4 regions of the Rhizobium sp. BK661 genome follow, and region 1 is predicted to be linked to each of the others. Evidence: predicted binding sites of a transcription regulator. Region 1 holds the regulator's gene; each other region holds the start of a gene.

Region 1 (5,900 bases):
TCGCTCCGCGGTTCCGCGCACGAAACCGCGTCGAGCGCGTCATGCTCTGGGGCCTGCTCCTGGCATCGTCGATCGCCATCCTGACGACAATCGGTATCGTTCTGTCGATGCTGACGGAAGCGGCCCACTTCTTCGCTGCCGTTCCCGCTGCAGACTTCTTCTTCGGGACGGTATGGGATCCGCGCTTCGCCGGTGCTGGCAGCTCGTCCTTCGGGCAATTCGGCTTGATCCCGCTGTTGCTCGGTACGCTCTATATCGGCTTCGTTGCAATGCTCGTGGCGGTACCAGTCGGTCTCTTCGCGGCGATCTACATGGCTGAGTACGCCGCTCCCAGGGTTCGCTCGATCGCAAAGCCGCTGCTCGAAGTTCTCGCCGGTATTCCGACGATCGTCTACGGCTTCTTCGCCTTGGTCACCGTCGGTCCGTTCCTGCGCGATTTGTCTTCGCAGGTGAGCGGCCTCCTTTCCGGCAACTACACGAACTTCATTCAGGCGCAGAGCGTTCTGACTGCGGGTATCGTCATGGGCATCATGCTGATCCCGTACGTTTCGTCGCTGTCGGACGATATCATCACAGCGGTGCCGCGCGCGCTTCGTGACGGTTCGCTCGGTCTGGGTGCGACGCGCTCGGAAACGATCAAGAAGGTCGTGCTTCCCGCAGCGCTTCCCGGCATCGTCGGCGCACTTCTGATGACGGCCTCGCGTGCGATCGGTGAAACCATGATCGTCGTGCTGGCGGCAGGCGTTGCTGCCCGCATCCAGATCAATCCTTTCGAGCCTATGACGACAGTGACGGTCAAGATCGTCAATCAGCTGACAGGCGACCTTGAATTTACCTCGCCGCAGACGCTGGTTGCCTTCGCCCTCGGCATCACGCTGTTCTTTATCACGCTTTGCCTCAACATCTACGCGCTCTACATCGTGCGCAAATACCGGGAGCAGTACGAATGACGGATATTGTTTCTCCGGTTCAAGGCGTTGTCGTCTCGAAGGCGCCTGAACGTCGCGACATCGGCCTGAAGCGCCGCTATGCCGCCGAACGTCGGTTCCGGGCCTATGGGATTGCCGCAATCTCCTTTGGCTTGATCTTCCTGGCAATCCTGCTGACGAGCGTTATCAGCAAAGGCTATACGGCCTTTCAGCAGACGGCGATCACGCTGCCGATCGAGTTTAGCGAGAAAACGATCGACCCAAACAACAAGCGAGCGACCGATCCCTCGGTTCTGGTTGCTGCGAACTACGCGCCTCTCATCCGCGACGCGACGATCAAGGCGCTCAACCTCAATCCGTCGAGCCGTCCGGACCTTCGTGACGCAGCCGCGATGATCTCGAAGGGTGCGCCGATCCAGCTGCGCGACATGGTCGTTGCCGATCCGTCGCTGATCGGCAAGACGGTCAGTGTCACGCTGCTTGCGGACGCCAATATCGACTCCGCCAACAAGGGTCAGATCGACCTCAACGTGGACGAAAAGAACCGCAAGGTGAACGACAAGCAGGTCGGCTGGATGAACCAGCTTGCCGCCGATGGCACCCTGCACAAGAAGTTCAACACCGGTCTCTTCGTCAACGGCAACTCCAGCCGTCCGGAGGCTGCGGGACTCGGCGTTGCGCTGATCGGTTCGCTCTACCTGATGTTGATCGTGCTCGCCCTCTCACTGCCGATCGGTGTCGCAGCTTCGATCTATCTCGAAGAGTTTGCGCCGAAGAACAAGCTGACCGACCTGATCGAGGTCAACATCAACAATCTCGCGGCTGTTCCCTCGATCGTCTACGGCCTGCTCGGTCTTGCCGTCTTCATCAACTTCGCAGGCCTGCCGCGTTCCGCGTCGCTGGTCGGCGGTCTGGTGCTGTCGCTGATGACCCTGCCGACGATCATCATCGCGACGCGCGCAGCGCTCCGCGCCGTGCCGCCGTCAATCCGCGCGGCTGCCCTTGGTCTCGGTGCCTCGAAGATGCAAATGGTGTTCCACCACGTCCTGCCGCTCGCGATGCCAGGCATCCTGACCGGCACGATCATTGGCCTGGCACATGCACTCGGCGAGACGGCTCCGCTGCTCTTGATCGGGATGGTCGCCTTCGTCGCCAACGCACCGGCAACGCCGATGGAGCCTTCGACAGCCCTGCCGGTCCAGGTCTACATGTGGGCCAACGAAGCCGAGCGTGCCTTCGTCGAGCGCACATCGGGTGCCATCATCGTCCTGCTCCTGTTCCTGGTCGTCATGAACTTCGGAGCCATTCTCTTGCGTCGTCGCTTTGAGCGCCGCTGGTAAACGGAGTAGACATTATGAACATGTTGACGGAAGCAGCAGTTGAGAAGGCGCTGGATCAGAAGATGAATACCGTTCCCTATAAGATGATCGGCCAGGACGTCTCGGTTTACTACGGCGAAAAGCGTGCGCTTTTCGATGTGAAGCTGAACATTCGCGAAAACACGGTGACAGCATTGATCGGCCCGTCCGGTTGCGGCAAGTCCACCTTCCTGCGCAGCCTGAACCGGATGAACGACACGATCGATGGTTGCCGCGTTACCGGCAAGATCACGCTCGATGGTGACGATATCTACGATCCGGATATCGATGTCGTGGAGCTCCGCGCTCGCGTCGGCATGGTGTTCCAGAAGCCGAACCCGTTCCCGAAGACGATCTATGAGAACGTCGCCTACGGCCCGCGCATCCATGGTCTTGCCAAGTCGAAGGCCGACATGGACCAGATCGTCGAGGTCAGCCTGCAGCGCGCCGGTCTGTGGAACGAGGTGAAAGATCGCGTTCATGAAGCCGGCACCGGCCTTTCCGGTGGTCAGCAGCAGCGTCTCTGCATCGCCCGCGCCGTTGCCGTCAGCCCGGAAGTGATCCTGATGGACGAGCCATGCTCGGCTCTCGATCCGATCGCCACGGCAAAGGTCGAGGAATTGATCCACGAGCTTCGCGAAAATTACACGATCGTCATCGTGACGCACTCGATGCAGCAGGCCGCCCGCGTTTCGCAGCGCACGGCCATGTTCCACCTCGGCAATCTCGTCGAGGAGAACGACACCGACAAGATGTTCACCAACCCGGACGACCCGCGCACCCAGGACTACATCATGGGTCGCTTCGGTTGATCGCCGACGACGGTAACACTCACGACATTCAAGGATGATCCCTATGGCATCGACACATATCTTTTCTGCGTATGACGATGATTTGAAGTTTCTGACGCGCCGTATCTCGGAAATGGGCGGCCTGGCCGAGCAGATGGTTTCGGATGCGGTTCGCGCCCTTGTCAACGGCGACACGGCCCTGGCCCAGAAGGTCATCTCCGACGACGTGATCCTCGATCACGCCGAACGCGAGGTTGGTGACAAGGCGATCGTTACCATCGCCCGTCGCCAGCCCATGGCCGCCGACCTTCGCGAGATCATGGGTTCGATCCGCATCGCCGCTGACCTTGAGCGCGTCGGCGATCTTGGCAAGAACACCGCCAAGCGCGTTATCGCCGTGCAGAGCGCCGGCGTCCCGCGCAAGCTTGCCCGCGGCCTTGAGCACCTCTCCGAACTGGCGCTCGTCCAGCTCAAGGAAGTCCTCGATGTCTATACGAGCCGCGCTGCCGACAAGGCAAAGTCGATCCGTGAGCGCGACGAGGAAATCGACGCGATGTACACCTCGCTGTTCCGCGAGATGCTCACCTACATGATGGAAGATCCGCGCAACATCACCAGCTGCACACATCTTCTGTTCTGCGCCAAGAACATCGAGCGTATCGGCGACCACGCCACCAACATTGCCGAGACAATCTACTACATGGCCACCGGTGCTCAGCCGGAAGGCGAACGTCCGAAGGACGATACCGCCAACACCGTCGGCGCTGTCACCGAATAATCCTTCCGCGACCGCGCCCCCAGGAGACCGAAACGAATGATTCCAAAAGTAGCAGTCGTTGAAGACGAGGAAGCACTGAGCGTGCTTCTCCGTTATAACCTTGAGGCTGAAGGTTTCGAGGTCGATACCATCCTGCGCGGCGACGAGGCCGAGATCCGGTTGCAGGAACGGACCCCGGACATCCTGATCCTCGATTGGATGCTGCCTGGCGTATCCGGCATCGAACTCTGCCGCCGCCTGCGTATGCGGCCGGAGACCGAGCGCCTGCCGATCATCATGCTGACGGCCCGCGGCGAGGAAAGCGAACGCGTTCGCGGCCTCTCCACCGGTGCCGACGATTACGTCGTCAAGCCGTTTTCGACGCCGGAGCTCGTTGCTCGCGTCAAGGCGATGCTTCGCCGCGCCAAACCGGAAGTGCTCTCCACGCTCCTGAAGTGCGGCGATATCGAGCTCGACCGCGAGACGCATCGCGTTCATCGCAAGAGCCGCGAAGTTCGCCTTGGTCCGACCGAGTTCCGGCTCCTCGAATTCCTCATGGCGTCCCCTGGCCGCGTCTTCTCGCGCTCGCAATTGCTCGATGGCGTCTGGGGTCATGACATCTATGTCGACGAACGCACCGTCGACGTCCATGTTGGTCGTCTGCGCAAGGCGCTGAACTTCTCCAACATGCAGGACGTCATCCGCACCGTTCGCGGCGCCGGATATTCAATGGAAGCCTAGGCTTTCCCCGGAAAGCCTGCGCGACTTTCATAAAATTTCACAAATGAAAAACGGGCCCGCGAGGGCCCGTTTTCTTTGGTCCTTATCCGGCTTCCGGGTCAAGCGACCCGGTTGGCGGCCTTACGGCGCTCGTTTACCGGCTGATAGGCCATGCGTTGATGGTACGTGCAATATGGGGAGTTGTCCGGGGACTCGCAGCCGCAGAAGTGGAAGTCGTCCTTCAGCGGATCGCCGACCGGCCACTTGCAGGTGCGTTCGGTCAGCTCCGTCAGGCCCAGGCGACGCGAAATCGGAACGACCACGTTTGCGGCCGGACGATAACGGACTTCCTCGATCGCATCGATCTCGATTTCTTCCTTGAGCATCGTCGCGCCCTGCTGGCGAGTGACGGTGCGCGTGGCGACGCGAGATGCATAGTTCGGAGCGCGCGGTGCGGATGTCGTGCGCTTGGGTGTCCGGACGGTCGTCGTCGAGCCTCCGGCCTTGGCACGGCCGGGCAAACTCAAACGGTGGACTTTGCCGATGACGGCATTACGGCTTACACCGCCAAGTTGTGCTGCAATCTGGCTGGCGCTCAGGCCTTCGGACCAAAGCTTCTTCAGTTTTTCAACGCGCTCGTCTGTCCAGTTCATGCCCCTGTCTCCGCCTTATTAGCGTTGGTGTAGGCAGAATCCTTCACCGTTGCCCCGGACGTATCCGAGGCAAGAAACGCTTGCTCGATTTTGGTGACTAGTTCCGCCGCATGCAGTCTAGTAATTGAGTTTTAACCTAGTGTGAGGCTGACTCCGTGACAAGAGTCGGTTGAATCCCGGCGAATCGAATTTGGAGTTTTCCCCAACTTGCTGGACGGCAGAGTCATTTCTGCAACATTAGTTGTTGATAGGTCGGACGCCTCGGGATGGCAGCTTGACGCATGCAGCAAAAGCTCAGTTTTGTTGACATTGCAGTGCGAAAAGTAAATAGTGCTGCTCGCCGCCGAAAGGCGGCATTTTTAATTTTCAGGCCCGCCTTCCTTAGCCGGAGTCCGGCCGCTGATGATCAATGACAGGAGATCGCGCTATGGCTGAAGCCGCGCTTTACGATACCTACTCTCGTGCCCCCTTGCGGTTCGAGCGAGGCGAGGGCGTGTGGCTGATCAGCGAAACGGGCGAGCGATATCTTGACTTCGGTGCGGGCGTGGCCGTCACCTCCGTTGGCCATGGTCATCCGCATGTCGTCGGCGCCCTGAAGGAGCAGGCCGACAAGGTTTGGCACCTTTCCAACATTTATGAGATTCCGGGCCAGGAAACGCTCGCGAAGCGTCTGACCGATGCGACGTTCGCCG
Region 2 (5,900 bases), on a different contig from region 1:
CATCATTGACCGAGGGGTCATGGTGGCCGAAGGAATACAGCGGCGAGCCGCTGGTCTCCTTTTCCGCCGAGGAAGCCAAGGAACTCGGCTTGAAGATCGGCGACACCGTCACCGTCAACGTGCTTGGCCGCAACATCACCGCCAAGATCGCCAATCTCCGCAAGGTCGAATGGGAATCGCTTTCCATCAACTTCGTGATGATCTTCTCGCCGAATACGTTCCGCGGCGCCCCGCATGCGTGGCTGGCGACGCTAACCGACCCGACGGCAACCTCCGCCGCGGAGGCTGCGATCCTGAAGTCGGTAACGAACACCTATCCGACGATCACCAGCGTCCGGGTCAAGGACGCAATCGACATCGTCAATGCGTTGGTGGGGCAACTGGCCACAGCGATCCGCGCCGCCGCCTCCGTTGCACTCATCGCATCGGTCCTCGTGCTCGCAGGCGCACTTGCCGCCGGCAACCGCGCTCGTACCCATGACGCGGTCGTCCTCAAGACACTTGGCGCGACGCGGCGAATGCTGATCCGCGCATTCTGCTACGAGTACCTCATCCTTGGCGCCGCGACTGCGGTATTCGCTCTCTTTGCCGGCGGCGTCGCGGCATGGTTCATCACTGCCCGGATCATGCGTATCCCATCCCACTTCCTGCCTGACGTCGCCGGGCTGACGCTCGTCACTGCCCTGGTGCTCACCGTGGGCATAGGGCTCGTCGGCACATGGCGCATCTTGGGGCAGAAGGCAGCACCCGTTTTGCGCGAACTCTGATTGACCGAACGGAGAAATTCCCTTCACCTTACGGCGATTTAACCCGATCTCGGGTTGCAAGGGCCTTGTTTGCGAAAGCCGAAAGGCTCATATTGTCTGCAGGCATGCTGGGCTCCGCAGCGGCGCCCGGGTTTTTGCGCCCGACACCGTGTCCACACCGGAGCTTGTAAGAGGAAACTATGGCTGACCTTCGTAATTACCAAGGCCGCGTACAGACTGGCGAGATGATCGACCAGGGCCTACGCAGCTATATGCTCAAGGTCTACAACCTGATGGCGCTGGGTCTGGCGATCACGGGTATAGCCGCCTATCTGGGCTTCAATTTCGCCGTCCAGAACGGCCAACTGACGCAGTTTGGCGTATTGCTTTTCCAATCGCCGCTGCGCTGGGTGGTCATTCTTGCACCGCTGGCCGCCGTGTTCTTCCTGAGCTTCAGGATTAACCGGATGAGTGTTGCCGCTGCGCAGACGACCTTCTGGGTCTACGCCGCGCTGGTGGGCCTGTCGCTTTCGTCGATCTTTCTGGTCTACACACAGTCGAGCATCACGCAGACGTTCTTCGTAACGGCCGCTTCCTTCGGTGCACTTTCGCTCTATGGTTACACGACCAAGCGTGATCTCTCTGCAATGGGCTCGTTCCTGATGATGGGTCTCTTCGGCCTGATTATCGCGTCGCTCGTGAACCTCTTCCTGGCATCGTCTGCCATGCAGTTCGCGATCTCCGTGATTGGCGTGCTGATCTTTGCGGGCCTCACCGCCTACGACACGCAGCGTATCAAGGAACTGTACTACGAAGCAGACGGCGCAGATGTTGCCGGCCGCAAGGCGATCATGGGCGCACTGACCCTGTATCTCGACTTCATCAACCTCTTCATGTTCCTCCTGCAGTTCATGGGCAACCGCAAGTAAGGAACAGAGGCATATCGAAAAAGGCGGCTTCGGCCGCCTTTTTTGTTGCTAGGTCGTCCGCAGAATGATTTTTGGAGGGGTCCTTTAGTCAACGCCGGCCGACCGAATGCCCATCTCCCTCCGCGACGCTTCCCCATCCGACCTCACTGCTATTACGACGATCTATCGAGAATCCGTTCTGAATGGTGTCGCAAGCTATGAGCTCGTCCCGCCCGAACAGGACGAGATGGCGGCGCGATTTTCCGCCATCACGGGTCAGGGCTATCCGTACATCGCCGCGATCGACGAGGGTGGCAACCTGCTTGGTTATGCCTATGCTTCGGCTTTCCGTACACGACCGGCCTATCGTTGGATGGTGGAGGATTCCATCTATCTTGGGCCTGAGGCACGCGGCCGGGGAATCGGAAGACTGCTGCTTACCGAACTTATTCAACGCTGCAGCGATCTCGGCTTTCGTCAGATGGCCGCCGTCATCGGTGGCGCACATCCGGCATCAATTGCCCTGCATCGCGCGTTGGGTTTTGAGGATACGGGTCGCCTGAAAGCGACAGGCTACAAACACGGACGCTGGCTCGACACGATGATCATGCAACGTGCCTTGGGCGAGGGCGCAGCCTCGGACCCGGATGCTTCGACCTATCCCGGCACCCTCTTCAAAGCCTGAGTCGCTTACTTCTCGACCAGCTTCAAAGCCTTGTTGAAGACCTTCAAGACCTGCTGTAACTCGTGCCCGCGCTTCAGGATGACGCCGTGGATGTTGGTAACGGAGTAGGCGCCCTGCTTGGTTGCAAGCTTCGGATTCTTCTCAATGCGAAAGAGCGGCATTTCGCCCGATCGCTTGAAAACCGAGAAGACCGCGCGGTCCTTCAGATGATCGATCGCATAGTCCCGCCACTCTCCCTCGCCGACCATGCGGCCATAGATCCAGAGAATCGCATCGAGTTCGCGCCGGTGGAATGTGACCGGAGCGGGATCCTTGCTCTGCTTGTATTCCTTGAGATCCACGACGACTGAGGAACTGCTCTCGGCTGACCGGCTTTCGCCGCGCCGCAAATCCGGCTGATCTGTCATCAGTCTCCCGGTGCCTCCACTCGTGACAGGTAAATGACAGTTTGCCTTAGCGTTTACAAATTGCAAGCAGGCGATCAGTCACATTAATCATACTCTGTGCAATCTCCCGAGCGCCGCAATTCAGTCAAAACAGCGCCTCATTTGCAAGGGAAATTCCCTCTCACGACTGCGCCGCGGGCCCGTTCGGACCTACGTCGCACCCGATTCGTGCATGATCTTTGCCTGATTTTATAGGCATAAAAGGTCGTGCGTGAGTTTGGCGCCAGCGCGCCAAAGGGCCCGGCTGACCGTATCGACCTTAACCCCAGCCCCGAATACGATCAGCCGGGCCGCCCCGTTTTCCATCCACAGAAGCAGATGAAACGGCTAGATGTTCTTCCCGGCCATGACGACCGTCGCTCCGAGAATCGCGGATGGATTGCCATCGGCGGTGGAGGATTGAAGTAGAATCGCGCAGCCCTCGAGGTCCGGCTTCTGCATCACGCTTGCCGGCAGCGTCAAGCTTGTTTCCTTGCCTTCCCACATACCGACCGTCTCCACATCGGCAACGCTGTTCAGGTAGGCAATCTTCTGGCCGCTGTTCTCGCCCTTCTCGACGTCGATGGTCTTCTCACGGTTGAAATAGACCATGACGACATTGGCCTTGCCTTGCCCTGCCCCGATCTTGATCTCGAGTTGGTCGCCGCGCATCTCGGCCTTCACCGGCACGGAAAGGCCCATCCCTTCGGCTGCATAGCCGTCGATCTTCTTGTTGATCGCACCGAGGTCAGCGCCGGCCACATGGTCGCGGCCGTTGATGATGACCTGCGGCGTATAGACATTGGCGCGACCCATCGTCTGCGCGTAGCCATACTGCCGCTCCGTGTTTTCCTTCGAACTCAGCGTGTCGGCCCAGCCCATGTAATTCCAGTAGTCGACGTGATAGGCGAGCGCAATAACCCCGCCAGCCTCGACGATCTTGCGAAAAACCGCATCAGCTGGAGGACACGAAGAGCATCCCTGCGAGGTGAAGAGTTCGACCACACCTTTCGGCGCATCCTGGGCAAAAAGCGGGCCGGCAAGCGCCACAGCTGCAACCACAGAAATCAAAAACCTCGCGGACATTCACTGCACCTTTTTCTTCAGTACCTGCCGCCGAGTTTCGCCGCAGGTTCCGATATCTGAGCGTAGAGATAGTGGTTCTCGATCGAAACGGAAAGTCACGAACGGGTGAGACAGGCTTCGAGGAAGTCAAGCTGAAACACATCGTCGTGAGCGCGAATTTACCGCCTCGCGTTCAAACGAAAACCGCCGGAAATCTCTTTCCGGCGGTCATTGTCATGGAAGTCTGTTAACAATCAGGCAGCGAGATCGCGCAGAACCGTCTGCAGGATGCCGCCGTTGTTGAGGTAGATCACTTCGTCGAGCGTATCGACGCGCGACAACAGCGGAACTTCCTTCACGGTGCCGTCGCCGTAGGTAATCTTGGCAATCTTCTTTTCGCGCGGCTTGATGTTCTCAAGGCCCTCGATGCTGACGATTTCGTCGCCCTTCAGGCCGAGGCTTGCCCAGGTCGTGCCCTCTTCGAAGACGAATGGGATGACGCCCATTCCGACCAGGTTCGAGCGGTGAATACGCTCGAAGGACTGTGCAATGACCGCCTTCACGCCAAGCAGGTTGGTGCCCTTCGCTGCCCAGTCGCGGGACGAGCCGTTGCCGTACTCGACGCCAGCAAAGATGACGAGCGGAACGCCCTCGGCCTTATACTGCATAGCCGCGTCATAGATCGATTCCTCTTCCTTCGACGGATAGTGGATGGTGTAGCCACCTTCCTTGCCGTTCGGGCCGAGCATGTGGTTGCGGATACGGATATTGGCGAACGTGCCACGCATCATGACTTCATGGTTGCCGCGACGCGTGCCGTACTGGTTGAAGTCAGCGACGCCGACATTGTTCTCGAGTAGGTAAGCACCGGCCGGAGACGCAGCCTTGATCGAACCGGCAGGCGAAATGTGGTCGGTGGTGATCTTGTCGCCGAAAAGGCCGAGAACGCGAGCACCCTTGATGTCCGAAATACCCGAGCCGGTCTTGCCCATGCCCACAAAGTAGGGCGGGTTCTGCACGTAGGTCGACTTGTCATCCCAGGCGTAGGTCTGTCCGGCCGGCACTTTGACGGCCTGCCAGTTTTCATCACCCTTGAAGACGTCGGCGTACTTCGTTTCGTAAAGTTCGCGAGTGACGTACTTCTGGATGAAGTCCTGCACTTCGTGCGAGGTCGGCCAGATGTCCTTGAGGTAGACAGGCTTGCCGTTCTGGTCTTCGCCAATCGGCTCCTTGGTGAGGTCCTTCTGGACCGAGCCTGCGAGCGCGTAGGCAACGACGAGCGGCGGGGATGCCAGGTAGTTCGCCTGAACGTCGGGCGAAATACGGCCTTCGAAGTTGCGGTTGCCCGACAGAACGCCTGAAACGATCAGACCCTTGTCGTTGATCGTCTTCGAGATGGGCGCGGGCAGCGGGCCGGAGTTACCGATGCAGGTCGTGCAGCCGAAGCCGACGAGGTTGAAGCCGAGCTTGTCGAGGTCCGCCTGGAGGCCGGACTTCGCGAGGTATTCGCCAACCACCTGCGATCCGGGCGCCAGCGACGTCTTGACCCAAGGCTTCGTCTTCAGGCCCTTGGCAACAGCGTTGCGAGCGAGAAGGCCGGCAGCGATGAGAACCGACGGGTTGGAGGTGTTGGTGCAAGAGGTGATTGCGGCAATCGCAACGTCGCCATGGCCGAGATCGAAGTCGGTGCCTTCGACCGCGTAGCGGTTGGAGAGCTGACCGGGCTTCTTGTAATCGGTGTCCATCGAGCCGGCGAAACCGGAAGCGATGTTTTCGAGCGGGATACGGCCTTCAGGACGCTTCGGGCCGGCCATGGCAGGCACAACGTCGCCGAGGTCGAGTTCCAGCGTATCTGTGAAGACGAGGTCCGAACCATCGCCTTCGCGCCACATGCCCTGTGCCTTTGAGTAGGCTTCGACGAGAGCGATACGGTCCTTACTGCGGCCGGACATGTTGAGGTAGTTGATGGTTTCGCCGTCAACCGGGAAGAAGCCGCAGGTCGCGCCGTATTCCGGACCCATGTTGCCGATCGTCGCGCGGTCGGCGAGCGGCATGTTGTCCATGCCAGGGC
Region 3 (5,900 bases), 220 kb from region 1:
CTTTCATGGAGGTTCTCGTCGAGAGGCTCTTCCAGGTCTTCGATGCCGGCAATTGCATCGATCGCATCGACGAAGTTTGCTGTCTCTGGCGCCTCGTTATGGTTAACGGCGGCTGTGGATAAGTCGTCTTCAGGGGCCGTCGGGGTGTCAATCGGGTCGAGGTGCCCGATGACGGTTTCCACCGCAAAAAGCAGATTGAGCACCGGCTCATCGCTGAGTCGTCCGACGGCCGCCGGAAGGTAGCCCTTGCCGGTCGCGACGGGCCGCTTCACCAATCGATCGGCATGATCGCCGGCCATCGTGGTCATGGCCTTGGCGGTCTGCTGTGTGACACTGAGCGCTGCGAAACCGGGGGAGGCGGCGATGATTTCGCCGCCAGCGCCGATTACAGCCATATGCGTATCCGGGTCGTCGAGCCCTTTGAGCATCTGTTCTGCGGAGGCCTTGATCGACAGTGCACGAGTCGCGACCGGCAGCGACAGGAGAACGGCGCGCTCGCCCGAGGAAAGGCGGATTAGTTCTACCGTTGCCTGAACGGCAACGCGCTGGAAGCCCCTGGCAATTCGGATCATGAAGTTGCGGCTGTCGCCCACATTCACAAGCTGCCGGGCTGTCACCTGCAACTGGCGAAAGGTGATGTCGGCGCCGTCGATGCCCTGGTCCAGCAGGTCGTAGACTGCCGATTGCCCGAAGAGTTCAGCGCCAGCGCCGTTTGCCCAGAGAGCACGGCTGAGATCCGCCGAAAGCAGCACCATCGCTTCGCCGCGCGAAAAACGTTCCCGCACGCGTGGATGCACGGCGATGTCGATGAACGGATATTGGACTGCGGGCATGATCGAACCTTCAGCTTCGGTCATTCTGAAATTAATAGTCTATTAATAACGATAGGCCGGAATGGGGTCCAGAACAGCCCTCGGTTTTCGGCCGAAAAGGTTAACACGTTGTGCGACGCACAAAGATGTTGCAATGCACAAAAACTTGCGCTATATAATGAACATCTAACCTACGAGGCGATATCCATGCCGAGGCAAAAGGAGCACAAACCAATGGCGAGCATAAAGATGGACGACGTTTTTTCAATGTCGTCGTTTGATCCTTCCAAGTTCACTGAATCCTTCCGGGATTTCGCGGAAAAGGGCGCGCAGCAGTCGCGCGAAGCCTACGCGAAGATGAAGACCGCTGGCGAGGATGCGAGCAAGACGCTCGAAGCAACGGTTCAGACCGCCCAGGCCGGCGCCGTTGAAATCGGCCACAAGGCAATCGACGCTCTGCGCACGAACGCCGAAAACTCGCTGACGCACATGGAAGCTCTGCTTGCCGTCAAGTCGGTCGCCGAACTCGTCGAACTGCAGACCACCTTCCTGCGCAAGCAGGTCGAGCTGACGATCGAGCAGGCCAAGGCGATGCAGGAAACCTCCAAGCAGGTTGCCGAAAAGCTTGCCAAGCCTTCCAAGGAAGCTGCTGAAAAGGTCATGGCCTCCTTCAAGGCGGCCTGATTTTTCGAGACGACACACGAAGAGGCTGGACCATTTGTCCGGCCTTTTTGTATATTGGGGAGAGATAGGACTTGAATTAATTTCCAAGTCCTCGTATGTGACCCCCGTCGCGTCGGACGCGATTTGTGCGGTTGTAGCTCAGTTGGTTAGAGCGCAGGTTTGTGGCACCTGAGGTCGGAGGTTCGAGACCCCCCAACCGTACCATTCTCCCCCAAGAAAATTAGTTGCAGTACGCGGGTGGTGAAGAAGCCATCCTTATACGTCGCTCCGACGAGCGATGTCGCCTCGCCCGCCTTTCCGCGGCAGGTCCTTCACTCCGCACTCTCACTTTTTGCCTTGCACCCGAGCGCGATAAGGCTAGGTTCGCTACGAACAGCCGCCCGGCTGGTTTCTTATAAACATTCGTAGGAGATTCGTGATGGAGTATCGTCGTCTTGGCAAATCAGGCCTGAAAGTCAGCGAATTCTCCTTCGGATCTTGGGTCACCTTTGGCAAGCAGGTGGAGGGCGGCGATGCGGTCAGCCTGATGAAGCTCGCCTATGACAACGGTGTGAACTTCTTCGACAATGCCGAAGGCTATGAGAGTGGAAAATCCGAACGTGTCATGGGCGAAGCGCTCAAGACGCTCGGCTGGAGCCGCGATAGCTTCATCGTCTCCAGCAAGGTCTTCTGGGGTGGTGAGAAGCCGACGCAACGCGGGCTGTCGCGCAAGCACGTGACCGATGCCGCTCACGCCGCGCTGAAACGGCTGCAGGTCGAGTACCTGGACCTCTATTTCTGCCACCGGCCGGATATCGATACGCCGATCGAAGAGACGGTTCGGGCGATGCACGATCTCGTGGCGCAGGGGAAGATCCTCTACTGGGGAACCTCGGAATGGTCGGCGCAGCAGTTGACCGAAGCCTATGCCGTCGCGCGAGATCTTCGCATCACGCCGCCAACGATGGAGCAACCCCAATACAACATATTCGAGCGCCAGAAGGTGGAAGCCGAATATCGGCCACTTTACGATCTTCTGGGTCTCGGAACCACGATCTGGTCGCCGCTTGCGTCGGGCGTCCTCACCGGCAAATACAATGACGGTGTGCCGGCTGACAGCCGCATGAACCTTCCCGGATACGAGTGGCTGAAGGAGAAGCTATCGAGCGATGCAGGCCGCGCCCAGCTCGCAAAGGTCCGCGAGTTGGCGAAGCTTGCAGACGAGATCGGGATATCGATCACGCACCTGGCTCTGCTGTGGTGCCTGGCCAACAAGAACGTCTCGACCGTCATTCTTGGCGCATCGCGCACAAGTCAGTTGCAGGATAATCTTGCCGCCCTTTCGCATAGGGACAAATTGACGCCAGACGTGCTCGACCGGATCGACACAATCACCGGAAACAGACCGGCGGCGCCCCAGCGGTTCTAACTGCGCTAGACCCGCAGGGCCGCACGCGAGCCGACCGTCTTGCGACCGGCCGGAGCACTTGGCTGGATGCGTCGTCACGCGGAGGTCCTGTCTGGCGCGTAGCCCGTCAGACACAAGGCGGGTCAATACTTCGGGGGAACGTAGAGCTCCTGCGGCAGCACCTTGCGCTCGTAGTCGGGATTGAAGACTCGGTCGGGCAGCGTTATTTCCTCGTGCGGAACATCGCCATAAGGTATTTGCTGCAGCAGGTGATCGATGCAGTTCAGTCGCGCACGCTTCTTGTCGTTGCCTTCCACGATATGCCACGGCGCTTCGGGAATATTGGTGCGCGCGAAAGTCTCTTCCTTGGCCTTCGTATAGGCCTCCCAGCGGACGCGCGATTGCAGGTCCATCGGCGACAGCTTCCACTGCTTCAGGGGATCGTGAATGCGAACGAGGAAGCGCATCTGCTGCTCTTCGTCGGTGATCGAGAACCAGTACTTGACGAGCCGGATGCCGGAACGGACGAGCATGCGCTCGAATTCTGGAACGTCGTTGAAGAATTGATCGACCTGGTCCTCGGTCGCAAATCCCATGACGCGCTCAACGCCAGAGCGATTGTACCAGGAGCGATCGAAGAGGACGATTTCACCGCCGGCTGGCAAATGCGGCACGTAGCGCTGGAAGTACCACTGCGTCTTCTCGCGGTCGGAAGGGGCGGGCAAAGCGACGGTGCGGACGACACGCGGATTGAGGCGCTGCGTGATGCGTTTGATCACGCCGCCCTTTCCTGCGGAGTCGCGACCTTCGAAGATCACGACGACCTTCTCTTTGTTATAGACCACCCAATCCTGAAGCTTGATCAACTCCGCCTGCAGCGACAACAGCGCGCGGAAATAGTCGAGCCTCGGGATCGAGACCGGATGGGCGTTTCGATAGATCTTGCGGATTGCGTCGGAGAGTGCCGGTTCCGAGAGTTCCAGCTCATAATCCTCATCGAGGGTGTCGGCCAGTTCGGCCTCAAGCCAATCTGAATGTTCGGTGTCGGATTTGTTGTTCATGGACGTTCACCCTCAATGCGTTCGTGGCAAGGTTTGAAGTATGGTTGCCGAGCCGGCGTCAGAACAATTGGCGCAAGACGACAAACAAAAGAAAGGCGATCATGATCGAGGCAGGAAGTGTCAAAATCCACGCCATCAGCATGTTCCTGACCGTCGACCATTGCAGCCCCGAGCCGTTCGCGGCCATCGTCCCGGCCACACCGGACGATAGTACATGTGTCGTGGAAACCGGCAATCCCAGGTGATCGGCTGCACCGATCGTTGCCATTGCCACGACTTCGGCAGCGGCACCTTGGCCATAGGTCAAGTGCGTCTTGCCGATTTTCTCGCCGACCGTGACGACAATGCGCTTCCAGCCGACCATTGTGCCGAGCCCCCCAAGTTCCGCCGGCATCGACCGTGTGTAGATGACGGTCGCAACGGAGTTGGCCGTGTCATGAAAGCCGTTTACGAACTCGAAGCCGAGCGCAATGAGCAGCGCGATCCCAAGCAGAATCCAGGGAACGGCGGCGGCGCTGGTTAGCTCCGGGCCAAGCGCGTAGGCAACATAACCAAGTCCTGCAAGGAGCAGGATCAAGAAGACTGGGAGGAACCATCTTGCTGCGCTGCGTCCCTCCAGTGGGTGGCTCGCTCGATCGTGACGATGTTCTTCACCCTGAACTATTGTCATCTTTCGGCTCCTCTTGGGACTGGTCCTTAGTCGGGTCTATTCCCATAGAATGAAGCTCCTGTGACATCAGGCGCCCGGCCTGTGCATTGAGTGCAAAGAATTTCTCATCTTATACGTGCGGCTTTCCTTGAATTAGGCAAAGATACATTGCGATATCTCTACATGGACGCGGTTCAGCCACCTTCTCGCCGCCCTTTGTTCATTCTTTACTAATAAATCCATTGCCGGGGAACGGGGCACCAAAGAGGGATCACAGACTGTCGGAACGTTAATTCGCTCACTTGTAGATGCCGATCGATATCGGCGCCTGGTGCGATTTCCCGTGTCCTGACACTCAGACCTACCTGCGTTCCAACGCTGTGATCCAAAGAATGAAAGGTGCATAAGTATGGGATTTACTCTCCTTATTCAGACTCTCAGCCAAGATCCTGCAGTATCAATCAAGTCTGCATTGAGAATAGTGCATTTCATTGGGTTGGCACTCGGGCTTGGCGCCGCAACAGTGCTCGATCTTCTTGTGTTGCGGTTTTTGGTGAGAGGCAAGATCACCGAAGATCATTGGAAGGTCTTCAAGTTCGGCTCTAAAGTCGTTAACTGGGGCCTGATCCTGCTCTGGGCCACAGGACTTGGTTTTCTCACTTATTATGGTGCGTTCGATCCGGCGAAGCTGGGCAATGAGAAGATCTGGGCCAAGATGACCATCGTGCTCATCCTGACCGTCAACGGCGGCTTTATCCACTCCGTCATCCTTCCGCGCGTAAAGAAGCAGATCGGTCGTTCGATCATGGAAGGCCTGCCGTCGTCGCATCGCAGTGTGTTTATCGTCTCTGGTGCGATTTCGGCCGTCTCCTGGTACGTGCCGATGATGCTCGGCGCGCTGCCGCAACTCAACTTCGCGGTGCCGATGGGTACAATCCTGCTCGCCTACGCGGCCCTGCTGGGCTCGGCGATCTTGTTTGCCCACGCATTGCTGTTCGTCGTCCCGACCGGAAGCTCTGAGGACGCTTCTGAGGAAGACGTCGCTTTGTCCGCCAAGTTTGCGTGACAGCCACGTTGAGGCGCGTGATCTTCGGGCCACCCGCTACATGATCCCTTGACCTAGCGGTATCGTTGGATCCCACCTTTATCCGCTCGGCCTGGACTTGCTTCGGAAAATGCCTTGCCCCTTTTCGAAGCAAGTCCGGCCACGCATTGGTCTTTGCCGATGCGCCTAACCAGGAGCCTTGGCTCTTGTCTCATTTGCCCGATTTCGATCGCAATGATTCGTCCTCAAGCCGATGTGAATG
Region 4 (5,900 bases), on a different contig from region 1:
GCGAACCAGTCCTCGCCAGCTTTTCAGGAGAGTATCGTGCTGGCGCGCCGGCGCTCGTCGGCAATGACAAGGCGCGCTATCTCGCGGTCGTGGCACAAGGCGACCTGCTGATGAAGGTGATCGGCGATACCTTGGACTGGGCGGGAGTTGAGCGGCAGCCCGATCTTGGCGATCTGCGCGTGAGCCGGCGCGGTCCACTTCACTTCGCCTTCAATTTCGGCAAGGTTTCGGCGGAGGTGCCCGCGGCCACCGCGGCCGTTTTCCATGTGGGTGAGCGTATACTGACACCCGTTGGCGTCGCTGTCTGGACGGAATAGGAAAGGCCGGAAGACCGCGTGCTGCTCGAAAAGGGTGGCATTGCTGTACTGCCTTCTCCGAGGCCAGACTTAATTGGACAGCGAGCACGAGGTGGCAAAATTGGTCACCATTGTTCTTGCTCTCCGATGACCTCAAGATGTCCACCTAAGGCGCTTTTCGATCGTCCGGGCGGCGAACGGTTGAGCTGTTGTGCGTACAGCAGAGACCGACGCCAGCGGACGCGGATGGTCTTCACCGCATACCAGGAATTTCGGTTTGATAGAATGTAAGCGCGCCTTAATGTTCATGTGCTAGGACCGACGCTAGAAAAGGACCCTGAGTATGAAATACGCGCAAGTCCGACCGCTTCTGCTGGTCCTCGTTCTTCCTCTCGTCGCTGCGCTGTCGATTTATACCGGGCTCTTCGCGGTTCTTGAGCTTGCTACCGAACGGAGCGACAAGATCGCCGCCGAGCGTCAAACGCATCTCGCCGAGACGCTCATTTCAAAAATGCAGGCGGCAGTAGCCCACGACCAGGAAAGTGCAACTGTCTGGGACGATGCGATCAGAAACGTGCGCGACGATAATGCCGATTGGATGCAGGCGAACCTTGGCAAGTGGATGTTCACCTACTTCCAGCACGACCGCGCTTACGTGATCGCTCCGGATGGCCATGCAGTCCACGTTTTCGCTTCCGACGAGGCGGATTCGGCGAAGGCATACCAACAGGTTCGCGATGTCATAGCGCCACTGGCGGAAAGGCTGCGCGCAAGGCTTGTCGCCGGCGACGACATCGGGCTTTCCGATCAGGTCTTGAGCATTGGGGAAAGCGATCTTTCTGTCGTCAACAACCACCCGGCAATAGTCAGCGTGAAGCCGATTATCTCGGACACCGGCAACATCCAGCAGAATCCTTCGGAGATCTATTTGCATGTCGCCGTCCGCTACCTCGACGGCAGCTTCTTGGCGAGGGTGTCGAGCGAATACCAGTTTGATGACCTTACCTTTGCCTGGGCGAAATCGAGTGAGGAGGATCGATCTTTCGCCGCAACGAGAAGTGCCGATGGGAGAGAGTTCGGATACTTCTCCTGGCGTCCGTTTGCTCCAGGCGAAGCCGTCGCGCAGTCGGTTCGCCCAGCCCTAGGCGCTGTGGGCATATCGGTGTTCGTCGCGCTGGCTGGGATGGGGGCCATGGTTGGTGTGCGAAACCGAAAACTTCGGCAGAGCAGGGCCGCGCTTGAACATCTCGCTCGCCACGACACTCTTACGGGACTGGCGAACCGGGCGTGGTTTGCCGAGCATTTGGCTAGGGTCATCTCCGGATCTGCCACGACACAGTCGAACGCGGTTCTGTTCATGGATCTTGATCGGTTCAAGCAGGTCAACGACACGATGGGGCACCCGGTTGGCGATCGTCTCCTGGTGCTGGTGGCTGACAGGTTACGCGGGATTTTCCCGGGCAGCGTCGTGGGTAGGCTCGGAGGGGATGAATTTACCGCGGTCGTGACCAACGTTACGAGCGACCAGGTTTCGCGGTTGTGTGAGCAAGTCATCGACTCCATGCGGCGTCCATTCGAGATCAATGGAACGCCAATCAGCATCGGTGCGAGCATTGGCGTCGTGATCGGCGTCGGACGTGATGTTGATCCATCCGACCTGACGCGGAAGGCTGACATCGCGCTCTACAATGCAAAGGCTGCGGGCAGAAACCGCTTTGCGATCTTTGGTCCTCATATGGATGACCTCGTGCAAGACCGGCGCGAACTCGAATGCGACTTGCGGCTGGCGGTCCAGAATCGCAGAGATCTCGAGGTGTATTTTCAACCCGTCTACGCTGCCCCGAACGGAGCCTTGTATGGCGCCGAGGCGCTCCTTCGATGGAAGCACCCCGCACGAGGTCTTATAACCCCGGAGGTGTTCATTCCCATCGCCGAAGAATGCGGCGTCATCGCCCAGTTGGGCGATCTTGTTCTGGAGGAGGCCTGCCTGGCAGCGCAGCGGTGGCCGGATCTGGAGATCGCGATCAACGCCTCACCTCTCGAGTTGCGAAACGAGGCGTATGCGCTGAGGGTCATCGCGGCCTTGAACAAGCATAGGATTGATCCCGCGCGGCTGGAGATCGAAATAACCGAGGGCACGCTGCTCGATAGTGCAGGGGAATGCCAGCGCAACATCGCGGCCCTCCGCTCTGTCGGTGTCCGCATTGCGCTGGACGATTTTGGCACGGGCTTTTCCAGCTTCGGTCGCCTGCAATATGTCGCCGTCGACCGTATCAAGATCGACAAGAGCTTCGTGGACGGCTTCGATAGCCAGGAGGCTGACAATCGGGCCATTGTCGAGGCGATGATAAGGCTGGCACGGGCTAAAGGCTTGAAGACAACGGCTGAAGGCGTTGAGACCGAAGAGCAGCGGGCAATCCTGAAAGAACTTGGTTGCGATCACCTGCAAGGATATCTCCTGTCGAAGCCCATGACCAAGGACGCATTCGACCGAATGGTCGGAACGAATGTGATCGACTTGCAGGCGAAGCGTTAGGTTGGCTCGGCCACGAGAATTTTCAGGTCTGAGGTGACGACGCCGCTGCTGGGAGCGGGCGGCCTGATTGCTAGGGGCTGGCAATTGGTTCAGCGACGCCGGCTTCGAGGCGAGACTCGTGTGATCCGATCACCATCCTGTTTCCGCGCCAATCGAAGCTTCCGGCCAACCAGCTCCTGATCCAGATGGCGGGCAACAAGATATCACGCGTCACCATTGCAACGAGCGATATCGGTGAGAGATGCCAATTCTTGCGGGCCGCAAGAAGAAGTTCCGGTATGTAGGCTGCGCACAAAACCGCGACAGTTGTGGTGGAAAGACTGGCACCGACAACGAACGCGGCGCACACGCACAGTGATAGGGGCGGAACCACGCCCAACAGGATCTCCGGGGCGAAGAAATGCGGGAAAGTCACGCGTCTCAGCCGCGCCCAGCGGCATTGTCGCGCCCATATCTCGCGAAAGGTTCTTCTTCCTAACGGCTGCTCGAACGGCCCACCAACCAGATGCACCTTGAGGCCCATTCGGTTCACCAGCTTGGTGGCCGCGGCATCTTCTGCGATCTCAGCCCCAAGTGCCTGGATGCCGCCGTGGGAGTTGAGGGTCTTCTTTCGCCATAGCATGCTCTTGCCTTGCGCGAAGCCAAATCCAAGAGCCTCTCCTGCATATTGCCAACGGGCCTGGTGGGTGTTGAGAAACGCACATTCCACCTCCGCCCAAAACCCTGTGGGGCGGGAGCCAAGTGGCGTCGAGCAGACAAGTCCACTATCGGGCCGCCATGCAGCGATCAGGCGCGCGAGATAGTCGCTGGGCATCAAAACGTTGGAATCGGCAAGCACGACCCATTCGTGCGACGCTGCGTTCCAGCCCTTGACACAATTGTTGAGTTTCGGATTTGCGCTGACGCGATCGTCCCCAACAAGGACCGTTGCCTTTGTCAGCGGCTTCGCCCGGCGAGCCTCTTCAGCCAGGCCAATTACCGGATCGGCCTTGTCGGCAACGCAGAAGATGATTTCGTAGTCGGGCCAATCCAGGCTCAGCGCACTTTCGAGCGTCTCCCGCGAGAACTGTTCCACCCCGCGAAGGGGTATCACGATTGAGACCGGCGGACGGGCGGAAACGCTTGGCGTTTTGTCTTGGCGGGATCGAATCCGCCATCCCGCGATAACAAGGCTGAGGGTATTGGCTGCCAACAGGGCACCGGCGACGGCAATGATATACAGCATCAGTCATTCCAGCGGTGAACAGCGCCGGAATGAAAACGAGTCTCAGCGCCCGGTGAGCTAAGACATCATCGTCACATGACGCGATGATGACATCTGCCTGTTGCTCTGTGAGGAGTTAACAGGAGCATCGGAGCAAGTTGTTAGCGCGTCATGCCAGCGGCTGCCAACGCTGAACTCAGTGCTTTCTCCTCAGGGCCCTTTGAACCTTGACAATCTCGCCCTTCATCAGGATCAGGAAGTGCTTCTTGTCGAGGCGGTTGGCGACGTCGCCGTCTACCGTCATGTAGTCCGTTCTGGGACTGGACATGGTCTCATCCGCTACCCTGATCTGCTCAATCACGATGCAAGGATTTCCAGCGTCACCCGTGCATTTGAACCGCCGCGTCTCCTGGTACTGTGACATCGATCCCCTCCTAAGCTGACGGCAAGCATCATCGCGACCGAAGCCGGGATTTCAAGTTATAAATTAGGTGTTGCTGAATTATACGAAGGGTGAAGGTGTGTCCGGTGGCGCAAGCAAAGCCCGGTGCTGGTTTGGACAGCGCCGGGCCTATGTGACTGCAGTTGAGGGAAACGCAGTCAGTGCAACGACAAAGGGTGCGCTGCCCAGGAAGAACGTTGCTACGGTTCGGATGTTCCGAACCGCAAAGGTATTGTTCAGGCTGCTGCCTCTCGGCGCGCCCACCGCTAGTTTTGGCGTGGTGCCTCGGCGGTGAACACAAACGCCGACATTCGCCCTTCGATCGGCCCCTTGCCGAAGGTTTTCTCAAGCGCTTCCGCTACGCGTGCCACGACATCGACCTTCGGCTGACGTGCTTCGATTTCCATGCGGAGCGGACTGCCCCTGCAGAAGGCGGTGGCTGCATCATGTGCCGAGGATGCATGAGACGTCTTTTCGACCTTTGCGAAGGTCGCCGACTGGAAACCGGCGCGCTCGAGCTCGGATAGGATCGTCTCGGCATCAAAATAGCCATGCGGCGTCCGTCGAAAGAATTCCGGCGGATCGCCCGGAAACACGGCGTCTGTTGCAGCCCTGACGGCGGCTGCGAAATCGTTGCTCTCGACCGTGTCCCACGTGTTGAAGAGAAACGTTCCTTTCGGCTTCAGCACGCGAAGGATTTCGTGATAGGCGCGGTGTTTGTCGGGAAAGAACATGACGCCGAACTGACTGGTGACGGCATCAAAGGTCTGATCGGGGAAGGGCAGGCTCAATGCGTCGGCCTGGCGCCATACGACATGCCCTCCGGAGTGTCGCCGTGCGGCGACATCCAGCATCGCCTGGTTCAAATCGGTGGCGATGATTTCCGCGTGCGGAAGCGCTGACGATATTGCGCGCGTAAGGGCGCCCGACCCAGCGGCGACCTCGAGAACGCGGTGCGGATGAAACGACGCCAGGCGCTGGGCCAGATCGGCCGCGTAAGGGTCGAACAGGATCGGTACCATGTAGCGGTCGTAAGCCGCAGGGATATCGCCTTGAAAACACGCATCATTTATAGCCATGATCGTTGCGCTCCATAGCCACCGCTCTGGGCGCATATTAGAACCTTTCATGGTGTCTTTGAAGGTGTTGCCCAGCGAGTGCTCAGCGAGGGTCTGTCATGCCCAAGGCTTGCAGATCGAGGTCATCCGCCAGATGTCTCGGCAGGCGCGCCAATTGATCTCGGGTACGATTGCGTGTCAGGCGTGAGATCTGACGCGTTCTAAATGCGTAGAAGATGTCGAAGATTGCGTTGAGAGTGCTCATTGCGGCCTCCTTTCATCGGTTTTAGCCGCCATGATCGAAGGGTACTGTCGGGTTGACTTTCAATCAAACAAAATGATATGGAATTCAAATTCAGAAAAA

Evidence for each region. Region 1 encodes PhoB, which activates phosphate uptake and scavenging genes when phosphate is short. Its sites were predicted from a motif close to TGTCATNNANCTGTCAT; they were not measured.
Region 2: FHX16_RS07415 (DUF2794 domain-containing protein) is a predicted target of PhoB. The motif match lies at 2,769-2,785, and genes of this name have one in related genera.
Region 3: FHX16_RS03845 (inorganic phosphate transporter) is a predicted target of PhoB. The motif match lies at 4,664-4,680, and genes of this name have one in related genera.
Region 4: FHX16_RS11295 (ceramide glucosyltransferase) is a predicted target of PhoB. The motif match lies at 4,133-4,149, and genes of this name have one in related genera.

The regions. Positions count from the first base shown of each region.
Region 1 covers NZ_JANTYT010000001.1:567,977-573,876, forward strand. Annotated here, with positions in the region: gene pstC (phosphate ABC transporter permease subunit PstC) at 1-950, shown strand, start outside; gene pstA (phosphate ABC transporter permease PstA) at 947-2,269, shown strand; gene pstB (phosphate ABC transporter ATP-binding protein PstB) at 2,284-3,099, shown strand; gene phoU (phosphate signaling complex protein PhoU) at 3,143-3,856, shown strand; gene phoB (phosphate regulon transcriptional regulator PhoB) at 3,893-4,576, shown strand; gene FHX16_RS02780 (GcrA family cell cycle regulator) at 4,675-5,208, opposite strand; gene FHX16_RS02785 (aspartate aminotransferase family protein) at 5,636-5,900, shown strand, end outside.
Region 2 covers NZ_JANTYT010000002.1:222,730-228,629, forward strand. Annotated here, with positions in the region: gene FHX16_RS07400 (ABC transporter permease) at 1-767, shown strand, start outside; gene FHX16_RS07405 (Bax inhibitor-1/YccA family protein) at 947-1,675, shown strand; gene FHX16_RS07410 (GNAT family N-acetyltransferase) at 1,782-2,339, shown strand; gene FHX16_RS07415 (DUF2794 domain-containing protein) at 2,345-2,746, opposite strand; gene FHX16_RS07420 (thioredoxin family protein) at 3,113-3,850, opposite strand; gene acnA (aconitate hydratase AcnA) at 4,084-5,900, opposite strand, start outside.
Region 3 covers NZ_JANTYT010000001.1:783,537-789,436, forward strand. Annotated here, with positions in the region: gene FHX16_RS03820 (PAS domain-containing sensor histidine kinase) at 1-833, opposite strand, end outside; gene FHX16_RS03825 (phasin) at 1,047-1,496, shown strand; tRNA gene FHX16_RS03830 (tRNA-His) at 1,624-1,700, shown strand; gene FHX16_RS03835 (aldo/keto reductase) at 1,915-2,904, shown strand; gene ppk2 (polyphosphate kinase 2) at 3,027-3,944, opposite strand; gene FHX16_RS03845 (inorganic phosphate transporter) at 4,003-4,614, opposite strand; gene FHX16_RS03850 (hypothetical protein) at 5,075-5,659, shown strand.
Region 4 covers NZ_JANTYT010000004.1:122,169-128,068, forward strand. Annotated here, with positions in the region: gene FHX16_RS11285 (beta-galactosidase) at 1-317, shown strand, start outside; gene FHX16_RS11290 (bifunctional diguanylate cyclase/phosphodiesterase) at 640-2,832, shown strand; gene FHX16_RS11295 (ceramide glucosyltransferase) at 2,903-4,057, opposite strand; gene FHX16_RS11300 (hypothetical protein) at 4,233-4,364, opposite strand; gene FHX16_RS11305 (class I SAM-dependent methyltransferase) at 4,745-5,557, opposite strand; gene FHX16_RS11310 (hypothetical protein) at 5,640-5,801, opposite strand; gene FHX16_RS11315 (LysR family transcriptional regulator) at 5,874-5,900, shown strand, end outside.